Regions from separate parts of the Cryptosporangium sp. NPDC048952 genome, predicted to be linked through region 2. Evidence: riboswitches for the same ligand, from Rfam matches in the RefSeq annotation. Region 2 holds a riboswitch; each other region holds the start of a gene.

Evidence for each region. A riboswitch is a leader RNA that binds a small molecule or an ion and turns the genes downstream of it on or off. The one in region 2 is predicted to bind cobalamin.
Region 1: it holds a riboswitch for cobalamin, as region 2 does, so the genes downstream of both, ACGFY5_RS11865 (CbtB-domain containing protein) here and ACGFY5_RS06115 (putative cobaltochelatase) in region 2, are expected to answer to the same signal.
Region 3: it holds a riboswitch for cobalamin, as region 2 does, so the genes downstream of both, ACGFY5_RS07245 (ABC transporter substrate-binding protein) here and ACGFY5_RS06115 (putative cobaltochelatase) in region 2, are expected to answer to the same signal.
Region 4: it holds a riboswitch for cobalamin, as region 2 does, so the genes downstream of both, cobN (cobaltochelatase subunit CobN) here and ACGFY5_RS06115 (putative cobaltochelatase) in region 2, are expected to answer to the same signal.

What each region holds. Positions count from the first base shown of each region.
Region 1 is NZ_JBICTY010000002.1:786,597-789,569, reverse strand. Features, by position in the region: gene ACGFY5_RS11875 (helix-turn-helix domain-containing protein) at 1-461, shown strand, start outside; gene cobF (precorrin-6A synthase (deacetylating)) at 471-1,232, shown strand; adenosylcobalamin (AdoCbl) riboswitch at 1,277-1,370, shown strand; gene ACGFY5_RS11865 (CbtB-domain containing protein) at 1,417-1,623, shown strand; gene ACGFY5_RS11860 (CbtA family protein) at 1,623-2,429, shown strand; gene ACGFY5_RS11855 ((2Fe-2S)-binding protein) at 2,495-2,973, shown strand, end outside.
Region 2 is NZ_JBICTY010000001.1:1,298,146-1,301,118, forward strand. Features, by position in the region: gene ACGFY5_RS06105 (response regulator) at 1-363, shown strand, start outside; gene ACGFY5_RS06110 (phosphoribosyltransferase) at 405-1,073, shown strand; cobalamin riboswitch at 1,190-1,316, shown strand; gene ACGFY5_RS06115 (putative cobaltochelatase) at 1,413-2,973, shown strand, end outside.
Region 3 is NZ_JBICTY010000001.1:1,528,863-1,531,835, forward strand. Features, by position in the region: gene ACGFY5_RS07245 (ABC transporter substrate-binding protein) at 1-839, opposite strand, end outside; cobalamin riboswitch at 896-1,076, opposite strand; gene ACGFY5_RS07250 (heme-binding protein) at 1,161-1,586, shown strand; gene ACGFY5_RS07255 (SGNH/GDSL hydrolase family protein) at 1,601-2,221, opposite strand; gene ACGFY5_RS07260 (MMPL family transporter) at 2,369-2,973, shown strand, end outside.
Region 4 is NZ_JBICTY010000001.1:749,584-752,556, reverse strand. Features, by position in the region: gene cobN (cobaltochelatase subunit CobN) at 1-1,299, opposite strand, end outside; cobalamin riboswitch at 1,353-1,477, opposite strand; gene ACGFY5_RS03465 (precorrin-3B synthase) at 1,578-2,973, shown strand, end outside.

The DNA.
Region 1 (2,973 bases), on a different contig from region 2:
TGCTCGGGCTCGCGCAGCGCGTCGAACCGGTCCCCGGGCTGCGGACGTCCGCGACGAGCGTCATCCAGGGACTCCGGGAGCAGACCGGTGCCGCGGTGTCGCTGGTGGTCGCGGGCGGGGAGTCGTTCGTCGCGCTGGAAATGGTGCCCGGGCGCGACCCGCTGCCGATCGATGCCCGGGCGGGGTCGGAGATGCCCGGATCGACGGCTGCCGGTGTCGTACTCGGCGGGCACTCGTCCGCGCGGCGCCGGCCGTTCGGTGCTGCGGTCGACGACGAGGACGTGATGCCGGGCCTGACGTGTTACGCGGTGCCGGTACGCCTCCCCGCCGGCGGGCGGGCGGCACTGCAGATCGCCACCCCCGCCGGGCGCTCGGCGGAACGGTCGGCGGCTGCGGTCCACCGCGCCGCGATCGTGTTGGAACGCCGGGTCGCGAGCGCCCACCAGGGGCGCGACACCTAGTCTGCGGTGGTGCGACACATTCGGGTCATCGGTATCGGGGCGGGCGACCCAGGCCTGCTCACCGTCGAAGCGGTCGATGCGCTGCGTAGCGTCGATGTGTTCCTTGTTCTGGACAAGGGAGAGACGACCGCGGAGCTCACCGACGCCCGGCAGGCGATCCTGGAGCGGTTCCTCGGAACCGACGGCTACCGGGTCGTGACGATCGCCGACCCGCCGCGGGACCGGACCGCCGACGACTACGCGGGGGCCGTGGAGGCCTGGCGGGATGCGCGGTCGGCAGCGGTGGAGCACGCGCTGCGCGTCGAAGTGCCCGAGAAGGGCACCGCGGGCATCCTGGTCTGGGGTGACCCGGCGCTCTACGACGGCACGATCCGCATGCTCGACACGATCGTGGGACGCGCGCAGGTGGCGTGTGCGTACGACGTGCTGCCGGGCATCAGCAGTGTGCAGGTGCTCGCCGCGCGGCACCGCATCACGCTGACGCGCACTGCCGGTGCGGTGGTGGTCACGACCGGTCGGCGGGTGGCGAACGGCCACCACGACAACGATCTGGACCTGGTCGTGATGCTGGACGCGAGCCTGGCGTTCCGCCGGTTCACCGGTGAGGACGCGTCGTTGTTCTGGGGGGCTTACCTGGGTGGGGCGGACGAGGTGCTGATCGCTGGGCCGCTGGACGAGGTCGCGGATCGGGTTGCCACTACGCGCGCCGAGCTACGGGCACAAAAGGGGTGGATCATGGACACCTACCTCATCCGACGCAGGGAGCGCTAACTCACGTTGACCGGGAGCCTTTCGCGGGCCTACGGTGCCTGGAGCGTGGCGGCGCGAGGAAGCTGGTGGAAGTCCAGCACGGTCGCGCCACTGTGAGCCGGCCTCCGGGTCGGTGAGTCAGATACTGGTGCCGTCACGAGGCCCGTTCGAACAGGGGACGCACGATCCCCAGAGGAGGCTCGACGTGACCAGTCCGTCTGCTGTTGCGACACCGGTAGTGATCTCCGGCTCACGGGGTGCTGTCTACCTCGGTGCTGCCGTGCTGCTGGCGCTGCTCGCCTACTACTTCATCGGTGTCGATCAGGGCGCCACGTCGGTGTTCGGCAACGACGCGCACGTCCACGAGTACATCCACGACGCGCGTCACTTCCTCGGCTTCCCCTGCCACTGATGGAACTGAAGCTCTTACTCCGCGGCGCACTCGCCGGCGGAGTCGGCGGCCTGCTGGCGTTCGTGTTCGCGCGCATCTTCGCCGAGCCGCAGATCCAGCAGGCGATCGACTACGAGGAGGGCCGGGGCGCTGCCCAGGAGGCCCTCGACCGGGCGGCGGGGATCCCGATCCCGGCTGCCGAGTCCGAAGTGTTCAGCCGCACGGTGCAGGCGAACATCGGTATCGGCACCGGTCTGGTCGTGTTCGGCATCGCGATGGGTCTTCTGGCCACCGTGATCTACATGATCTGCCTGGGGCGGGTCGGGGCCGTGCGGCCACGGGTGCTGGCGTTGCTGGTCGCCGGTGGCGCGTTCGTCGGGCTGTTCCTGGTGCCCTGGCTGAAGTACCCGGCCAACCCGCCCGCCGTCGGTGACGACGACACGATCTCCACCCGGGGTGGGCTGTACCTCGCGATGGTGCTGGCGTCGCTCGTGCTGCTCGGTGCTGCGGTGTGGCTGGGGCAGCGTCTGGCGGCGCGGTTCGGCAACTGGAACGCGGCACTGCTGGCCGGTGGCGCGTACGTCGTCGCGGTCGGCATCGTGATGCTGCTGCTTCCGACGATCGCCGAGATGCCGGAGCCGTTGCGTGACCCGAGCGGTCGGATCGTCTACGAGGGCTTCCCCGCGGACGTACTGGCGTTCTTCCGGCTGTACTCGGTGGGTGCGCAGCTGATCATGTGGGGCACGTTCGGGCTGGTCTTCGGGCCGCTGGCCGAGCGCGCCCTGGCCCCGGCGAGGGCGGCGGCCCGGGACGCGGTGCCGGCCTGAGTTCGTTCGCGGCGCTCGCCTCGCTGGGGCCCGCGTTCGCTGTCGAAACGCATCCGGTCGACGCGGTGCCGGCGGCGCCGTGGCGGCCGGTTACCGAGCTCCTCGACCCGGCGGGCCGCGCGTGGAGAGCGCGGACCGCGGCGGTGCGGGAGGCGCTGGGTGGGGCGGTCGAGGAACGGGTGGCATTCTCGACCGCGCACCTCGGGGTGGTCGCGCGGGTGCTGGCGCCGGCGTTCGCGCTGGCCGTGACCTCGTCGGCGGTTCCGTCTGCCGATATCTGGTGGCAGCCGGTGCTCGGCGGGATGGTGCCGCTGTCGTTCGCTGCTTCGGTGACCCGGGTGCCTGCGGCGGGTCTCCTCGATGCGTTCACCGACTCCGTCGTGCCGCTCGTCGTCGGGATGACGTCGGCGGCGGCGACCACGTGCCCGATCGCGCCGGCGATCCTGTGGGACAACAGTGCGTCGGCTCTGAACAGCTCGGTGACGATGCTGGGCCCCGCGTACGCCGATCGCGCGGTGCCCTTCGCGAACGCGCTGCTCCGGCG
Region 2 (2,973 bases):
GTGCGCGCGGGAGCCCGCGGCTACCTGCTGAAGGGCGCGACCCCCACCGAGGTCGAACGGGCCGTGCGAGCGGTCGCGAACGGCGAGGTGATCCTCGGCCCACAGGTCGCCGCTCAGGCCATCAGCTACCTGTCCGGCGCCCGCACCACCGGCCCGGTGTCGTTCCCCGAACTCACCGACCGCGAACGCGAGGTGCTCGACCTCGTGGCCCGGGGCTACGACAACACCACGATCTCCCGCCGTCTCGTCCTGAGCCCGAAGACCGTGCGCAACCACGTCGCGAACGTGTTGACGAAACTCGGGGTACCGAGCCGCGCAGAAGCGCTGCTCCTGGCCCGCGAACGTGGTCTCGGAGGCGTGTGACGCCGGTTATCGGGGTAACCCGCGGTAACCGGAGGTGCGACATGTCGGACTACTTCGCTGACCGGGCGGAGGCGGGCCGTGCGCTGGCGGTCGCCGTCGCCGAACACCTGAAGGAGCACGAGGTGCCCCTCGTGCTGGGGCTGCCGCGCGGTGGCGTCCCGATCGCGCGGACCGTGGCCGCCGCGGTCCACGGCGAGCTGGACGTCGTCGTCTCGCGCAAGATCGGGGTGCCGTGGCACCGCGAGCTCGGCGTCGGCGCCGTGACCGTCGACGGCCCCGCGCTGTTCGACGAGGGACTGCTCGGCCAGGTGGGCCTCACGTTGCAGGAACTCCAGCCTGACGTCGAGCGGGAACGAGCCGAGGCGGTGCGACGCACCGAGCGGTACCGGGGCGGTCGACCGGCGCCGGTGGTGGAGGGGCGCACGGTGGTCGTGGTGGACGACGGGCTCGCGACCGGTGCCACCGCACGGGCCGCGCTGCGGTCGTTGCGGGCGCTGCGGCCCGCGCACCTGGTGTTCGCGGCGCCGGTGTGCGCACCGCAGGCCGTGATCATCCTCGGCGTCGAGGCGGACGCCGTGGTGTGCGTGAGCGCGCCGCCGGAGTTCCGCGCGGTCGGGTACCACTACCGGGACTTTCCGCAGCTCACCGACGAAGAGGTGGAAGCGGAGCTGACCGCGGCCCGCCGTGACTCGGCCGCGTTGCGCCTTTGAGGCTGCTCACTGTCGCGCCGTGAGCGAGGAAGCGCGGGCGCCCGGACGGCGGTGACGCACGTCTCGCACCTTTGACGATGGGGACGTGGTGAGTCACAGTTACGGCGAGCGGAGGGCAGGAAGACCGGTGAGAATCCGGCGCGGTCCCGCCACTGTCACCGGGGAGCCGACCTCACTCAATGGTCACGGCCGGTAACGGCTGGAAGGCCGAGGACACGCTTCGATCCGGGAGCCAGGACACTGCGTCCGCTCCCTGCGAGCCTGCTCGCAGGCCATCGCACACGCGGGCGTGGACACCCGCGGGAAGGATCCTGGCATGCCCTCGTGCGTGATCGGCGGGTGACTCCGCCGTACCCGTTCTCCGCGGTCGTCGGTCTGGACGACCTCCGTTTGGCGTTGACGCTCAACGCCGTTTCGCCTGCTATCGGTGGTGTGCTCGCCCGGGGCGAGAAGGGCACTGCGAAGTCGACGGTCGTCCGGGCGCTGCACGCCCTGCTCCCACCCATCACGGTGGTGACCGGCTGCCGCTTCGCCTGCGACCCGGCCGCCCCCGACCCCCAATGCCCCGACGGCCCGCATCTCCCGGCGCCCGCAGGCCCGGATGGCGTCGGCGCCTCGGCTGGAGGCGTGGCCGCCGAAACGCGCCCCGCGCGGTTGGTGGAGTTGCCGGTGGGGGCCACCGAGGATCGGCTGGTGGGGGCGCTCGATCTGGAGCGGGCGCTCACCGAGGGGGTGCGGGCGTACCAGCCCGGGTTGCTCGCGGCCGCGCACCGGGGCGTCCTGTACGTGGACGAGGTCAACCTGCTCGCCGACCACCTGGTCGACACGCTCCTCGACGCCGCCGGCATGGGCCGCGCGTACGTCGAGCGTGACGGCGTCTCGGTGCGGCACGCGGCGCGGTTCCTGCTCGTCGGCACCATGAACCCGGAGGAAGGCGAGCTGCGTCCGCAGTTGCTCGACCGCTTCGGTCTGACGGTGGAGGTCACGGCGAGCCGCCGGCCCGCCGAACGGGCCGAGGTCGTGCGGCGGCGGCTGGCCTACGAGGCCGACCCCGAAGGCTTCGCAGCCCGCTGGGCCGACGCCGACGCCGAGCTCGCCGAACGCATCGTCGAGGCGCGCGCCCGTCTGGCTGACGTCACTCTGAGCGATGCCGCCCTGCGCCGGATCACGGCCGTGTGCGCCGCGTTCGACGTGGACGGGCTCCGGGCCGACCTCGTCACCGCGCGGACGGCCGTCACGCTGGCGGCGTGGAATGGGCGGGACCACGTCACGGACGACGACATCCGGCGCGCCGCCGAACTCGCGTTGCCGCACCGGCGCCGCCGTAACCCGTTCGACGCACCCGGCCTGGACCAGGACCAGCTCGACAAAGCCCTCCAGGAAGCCGCCGACGACGACCCCGACGACGACCCGGACGGTCCCAACGGTCCCGACGACGGTCCCAACGGTCCCGACGACGGCCCCAACAGCCCCAACGGCCCCAACGGCCCCGACGGCCCCGACGACGGCACCACCGAGAGCAACACGAGCGACGGCGCCCCCGACAGCAGCACGGACAGCGGCCCCGATCGCCGCCCACCCGACACGAGCGAACCGCTCGACGGCGCGAGCCCCGCAACCGACCGCGGCCGAGCCGACGAAACCGCAGACGACAACCGGCCACGCCTCCCCAGCCCCGCACCCGAACGACCAGCGGTAAAAGCCACCGACCCCTACCGCACCAAACTCCTCACCGTTCCCGGCGTAGGCCGATCCCAGTCCGACGCCACGGGCCGCCGCTCCCTCGCCGAGTCGCGCCGCGGCCGAGTCGTCCGAGCCGCACGACCGGACGGCCCGGTGCACGACGTCCACCTGATCGCGACGTTGCTGGCAGCGGCGCCGCACCAGAAACAACGCGGAC
Region 3 (2,973 bases), 230 kb from region 2:
AGGAACTTCACCTTCGCAGCGGCGCTGTCACCGTCGTCACCGCGGGTGAGGTCGGCCAGCACGAGCACGTCCGGATCGCGGTCGAGAATGCTTTCCCAGCCGGTCTCCGGCCAGAGCTGCTTGCTGTCGGCGAACGCGTTCTTCGCGCCGACCGCGTCGGTGACCAGGCCCGGTGTGCCGCAGCACCCGGCGATGTACGGCGTCTTCGTGCTGGAGTACCACCACGCCAGCGTGACGTCCTTCGCGTCGAGGCCGCCGGTCGCGGCGGCCATCCGCTGCCGTAGCGACGTGTTCAGGTCCGCGCCGCGGTCCTGCACGTCGAACAGGATGGAGAGGTCGCCGATCTCGCGGTAGAGATCGTCGATCGTCAGCGCGCGGGTCTGGGTGGCGTCCTGCCCGGTGCATTCGCTCGACGACAGGTACGTCGGGATCTTCACCTGGTCGAACTTCGCGCGGTCGGCGACGCCTTCGGCCGTGTAGGTGTACGCGAACGTCGTGTAGACGAAGTCCGGTTCCTCTTCGAGCAGCCGCTCGAACGACGGGAAGTCCTTGGAGATCCGCGGCACCTTCTCGTTGGCGGCCGCGAAGGCGGGCAGCACCGGGTCGCTCCACGAGGCCGTACCGGCCATCCGGTCCTCCAGGCCGAGCGAGAGCAACAGTTCGGACGCCGGTTGGCTGATCGAGACCGCCTTGTCGATCGGCCGGTCGATGGTCACCGTGCGTCCGCAGTTCTCGACGCTGATCGGGTAGTCGCCGTCGGGCGCCGTGGACTCGGCGTCCTGACCGCCGCAGGCCGCGAGGAGCAACAGGCTCGCGGCGAGCCCATGACGTAACCGCATGAGGTACCTCGTAGATCGCGGACCCGATCGCGAGGCCCGTAGCCGATCCGCCGCCCGAGTGGACGTCGGTCGCCAGCAGGTCTTCGGACTCGGGTTCGTCCGACCGCGGCGCCTTCCCAGGCGGGAAGCCCAGTGGCCAGTACCACGGCCGTCCCCCTCACCGCTGCGCGTCAGCCCCGGATTCGCACCGGGTTCCCTGACCCACCTCGTGGGTTGACTGGCTTCCCGACGGTAACACGCACGTCTTCAACGATTCTGTTGACGAAATGCAGGGCGCTTCGAAACGATGGCACCGAGCCGAACGAGGACGGGAGCCCCCGCATGTCCTATGTCCGCAACAAGCCGAGCATCTCCAGCGAAGCGGCAGCCGTGTTGATCGCCGCCGCACGCGCGAAAGCCGACGAGTTGGGCGTCGCGATGTCGATCGCGGTGGTCGACGAGAGCGGGGACCTCAAGGCATTCGACCGCATGGACGGTTCGGTGCACGTCTCCATCCAGCTCGCCCAGGACAAGGCGTTCACCGCGATCGGGTTCGGGCTGAGCTCGGACGGGTGGTACGACTTCATCAAGGACGACGGCCCACTGGCCCTGGGGGCGCCGGCCGCGATCGACCGGCTCGTGACGTTCGGTGGTGGCTATCCCGTGGTTCTCGACGGGGCGATCGTCGGTGGCATCGGGGTCAGCGGCGGCCACTACTCGCAGGACATGACGGTCGCCCAAGCCGGCCTCGCCGCCCTGGGTGACTGACCCCGAACTAGGCGTCAGATGGAGCCGGTGGCGCGGGCGGCGGCCCGCGCCGCCGCTGCCCGTACGGACGGCGCGAGCGCCTCGGCGATGCGGGCATAACCCGCACTGGAGGGGTGAAAACGGTCGGCGCTGAACAGCGACACGTCGGTGGCGAACCCGGCGGAAGTGTCCAGTGCGTGCGCGGCGATCACCGCGCCCGCCGCCTCGGCCGCCCGGATCTGCGCCTCCTGCAGCGCCAGGCTCGCGGCGCGCACCGTCGGACGCATCGGCACCGGCACCCACGGCACGACGCTCAGGTCGGGCGCCGGCGCCACGACGACCTCGGCGCCTGATTCGCGTAGCGCCCCGACCGCCGCCCCGAGCCGGGCGGCGGCTTGCTGCGGCGGCACCAGGCCCGTTAGGTCGTTCGCACCGATGACGACCAGTGCCAGATCCGGCTTCCACGCCACAGTGCGCTGCACCTGCGCGGCCAGGTCCTGGCTACGGGCCCCCGGCACGGCAAAGACACGGACGTCCGTCGGGTGGCCGTCCTCGATCAGACGTCGGGTCAGCCGCGCGGCGACGGTGTCGTCGGCGCGAGCCGCGCCCTGCCCGTAAGCGATCGAGTCGCCCAGTACGGCGAAAGAGAGTGCCACGTCCGGTCCAACGTTCCGCGACGGTCGGAATTGCTTACTGGATCGTGTGAGTTAAAGCTCACAGTACTAGCCGCTCGGCTAGCGGGTAGGCCGGAGGGAAGGCACGATCTGACTTGGTGTCGTCTCCGTTCCGACCGAGGATCCACATTGGCAACCCTGCTGTACCGACTCGGCCGCGGTTCGTTCCGCCGGCGCAAACTCGTGGTCGCCCTCTGGCTGGTGGTGCTCGTCGCCCTGGGTGGTGCGGCGGTTGCCTTCAAGGGCGCGACCACCAACGACTTCGCGTTACCGGGCACCGAATCGCAGCGTGCGCTCGACGCCCTGGCCCGTGAGTTCCCCGCGGCCAGCGGTGCCACCGGCACGATCGTCGTGGCTGCTCCGGAAGGCAAGACGCTCACCGATCCGTCGTTCGCGGCGGCGATCAAGGGCCTGGTGAAGGAGGCCGCATCGCTGCCGGGTGTGGTCGGTGCGGTGGATCCGTACAGCGCGCAGGCGCTCACCCCGGACGGTCGGTACGCGCTGATCCAGGTGCAGTTCGACAAGCGCGCCGACGAGGTCACCGAGGAAGAGCGCGCCGCCTACGAGGAGTCCGGGCAGGCCGCCTTGGATTCCGGGGTGCAGGTCGAGCACGGTGGCGAGGTCATGAGCTCGCCGCCGGAGGTCGGTGGTACCGAGGCGATCGGTGTGGTCATCGCCCTGGTCGTCCTGCTGATCACGTTCGGCTCGCTGGTCGCCGCCGGGATGACGATGCT
Region 4 (2,973 bases), 550 kb from region 2:
CGCGGACTTCGGGGTGTCGAGGCCCACCGCGTTGCCGACGCGGGCGTGCTTGGTGGGGTAGGCGCTGAGCATGAGCGCGATTTTCTTGTTCTCGGGCGCGATGTGCCGGAGCACGCCGTGCTTGACCGCGATGCCGGCCACGCGCGCGGCCCGTTCCGGGTCGGCGACGTAGACGGTGAGGCCGTCGGCGTCGATCTCCTTGAACGAGAACGGGACCGTGATGATCCGGCCGTCGAACTCCGGGATCGCGACCTGGGTCGCATTGTCCAGTGGGGAGAGCCCGTCGTCGCTGGCGTCCCAGGTGGCGCGGCTGCTGGTGAGGCACAGGCCCTGCAGGATCGGGACGTCGAGGGCGGCGAGTGCGCCCACGTCCCAGGCGTCGTCGTCGCCGCCGGCGCTGACCGTGGCGGGCTTCGTTCCGCCTGCGGCGAGCACGGTGACGACGAGAGCGTCGGCCTTCTTCAGCGTGGCGAGGAGCTCGTCGGGCGCAGTCCGGAGGCTCGCGCAGAAGACGGGGAGCGCTTGCCCGCCGGCGTTCTCGATCGCGTCGCAGAGGGAGTGGACAAACGACGTGTTCCCGGCGATGTGGTGCGCGCGGTAGTACAGCACCGCGACGGTCGGCCGCGGCGCAGCCGGCGCTTCTGCCGCGGCGCCTTCTGCCGCGGCGCCTTCTGCCGCGGCGCCTTCGGTGGCGGCGCCTTCGGTGGCGGCGCCTTCGGTGGCGGGCGCTTCTGCCGCGGCGCCTTCGGCGGCGGGCGCAGCGGCGGCGGCCGCGGCGGCACTGGGCGCGGCGGCGCTGGGCGCTTTGGTGGTGGGCGCGGTGGTGGGCGCTTTGGTGGTGGGTGCTTTGGTGATTGTTCCGGTGGCGCTCGGGGTGCGGTCGAGGGTGCCCCAGGTGGGCATTTCGGTGGCGGGCTCGAACCCGAGGCCGGTGAGGAGAACGGTGTCGCTGAGGAAGTTGTGCAGCTGCGTGAGGTTCTCGGAGCCGCCCTGCGCGAGGTACCCGTGCGCTTCGGCGGCGACCCCCGCCGGCACCGTCGAGAGCTGCATCAGGTCCGCGTCCGGCGCGATCTCCCCACCGAGCACGATCACCGGCAACGACCCGGCCAGGAGCGCGTCGAGCCCCTCCTCCCAGAACCGGCGCCCACCGAGAATCCGGACGACGACCAGGTCGACCCCGTCGGTCAGCCCCGGCAAGTCGTCGACGGAAACACGCGCCGGGTTCGCGAGCCGATAGTCAGCGCCGCTCGCCCGCGCCGAGAGCAGGTCCGTGTCCGACGTCGAGAGCAGCAGAATCACGCAGGGCGTCCTCACTCGGGGTCCGCGCCCCGGGTCGTGGTCAGCGGCGTCTGGAGTCTCCTGGCTCCCGGATCGGCGCTCCCCCGCAGCCTTCCCGCTTCGCAGCAGTGGCTTTCGAGTGCGAGATCGCTCCCCGGTAACAGTGGCGGGACCGCGCCGGATTCACACCGGCTTCCTCCACCTGACACCGCTCATGGCCTTTCAACACTGGTGATCAGGGTCCCAATCGTCAAGTGGGCCCAATGGGGATCACCGGAGCGACACGTAGCATCCGGACTATGCCCACCGCCGTGCCCTTCCGCCAGGCTGCAGACAGCTGCCCAGGCGCGTTGCAGGTGCACGAGGCTGCGGACGGTGGCCTGGCGCGGGTGCGGATCCCCGGTGGTGTGGTGAGCCTCACCCAGTGGAACGTGTTGCGGTCGTTCGCCCCGTTGGAGCTCACGTCGCGGGGGAATCTGCAGATCAGGGGCGTGACGGATTCGTCCGCGCTCGCTGATCGGCTGGCTGACGTCGGACTGCTTCCCTCGGCCACGCACGAACGGGTCCGGAACATCGTCGCGTCGCCCCTCGGCGGTGTTTTCGGGGTTGTTGACGCGCTCGATCGTGCGCTGTGTGGTTCGTTGGAGTTGGCCGAGCTGCCCGGACGGTTCCTGTTCGCGATCGACACCGATCGGGACGTGATTTCGCTGGGTGCCGACGTGACCGTTCTGCTCGGCTCGGACACCGTCCCGGTGCTGTTGGCTGGCGTCGACAGCGGTCTGCGGGTTCGTCCTGACCAGGCCGTTCCGGCCTTGATCGCCGCTGCGCGGTGCTTTCTCGCCGAGCGCGCGGCTCAGGCCTCCAAGGCCTGGCGTCTTTCCGAGCTCGACGACGCGGTGCCGCGCGTCGCGAGCCGAATGCACGAGTCCTTGGCGTGCGCCCGCATCGAACCGTCGGCCCCCGAGTCCCCGAGCCCTCCCGCGTCCACCCCCCTGGGTGTCGTCGCCGTGGCCCCGCACCCGGCGGGCGCGGGAGCGCCGCACGCTGATGGCGCGGGAGCGCCGCACGCTGATGGCGCGGGAGCGCCGCACGCTGATGGCGCGGGAGCGCCGCACGCTGACGACGCGGGAGCGCCGCACGCGGGAGCGCGGGACGTGGGGGTGGCGGTGGGGGTGCCGCTGGGACGGTTGAGTGGGGCGCAGATGGATGTGATTGCCGCGGTGGCTCGGGAGGAGATCATCGTCACTCCGTGGCGGGGTGTGGTGCTGCCGCGAGCGGACCCGATGGCACTGGCCACGTTGGCCGACGCCGGGCTGATCACCGACCCGGCGTCCCCCTGGGCGAGCGCTTCGGCCTGCACGGGTCTCCCGGGATGCGCCAAGTCCCGCGCAGACGTCCGAGCCGACGCCGCAGTCGCCCTCGGCCTCGGCCTCGGCCTCGCGCAGCGTGCGCCCACGGGGCAGCGCCCCGTCTCCACGCGCCCTGCCGCGGCGCACCCCGACACGGCGCACCCCGGCACGGCGCACGGGCGGACCGTGCTGCCCGTGCACTTCGTTGGGTGTGAACGGCGCTGCGGGCACCCGGCTGGCGTCCACGTGGATGTTCTGGCCACCGCAGACGGATACCAGGTCGACGGCGAGCAAGTCACCGTCGACGAACTACCCGCGGCCGTAGCGGCCGCCAGGAGGACCAACC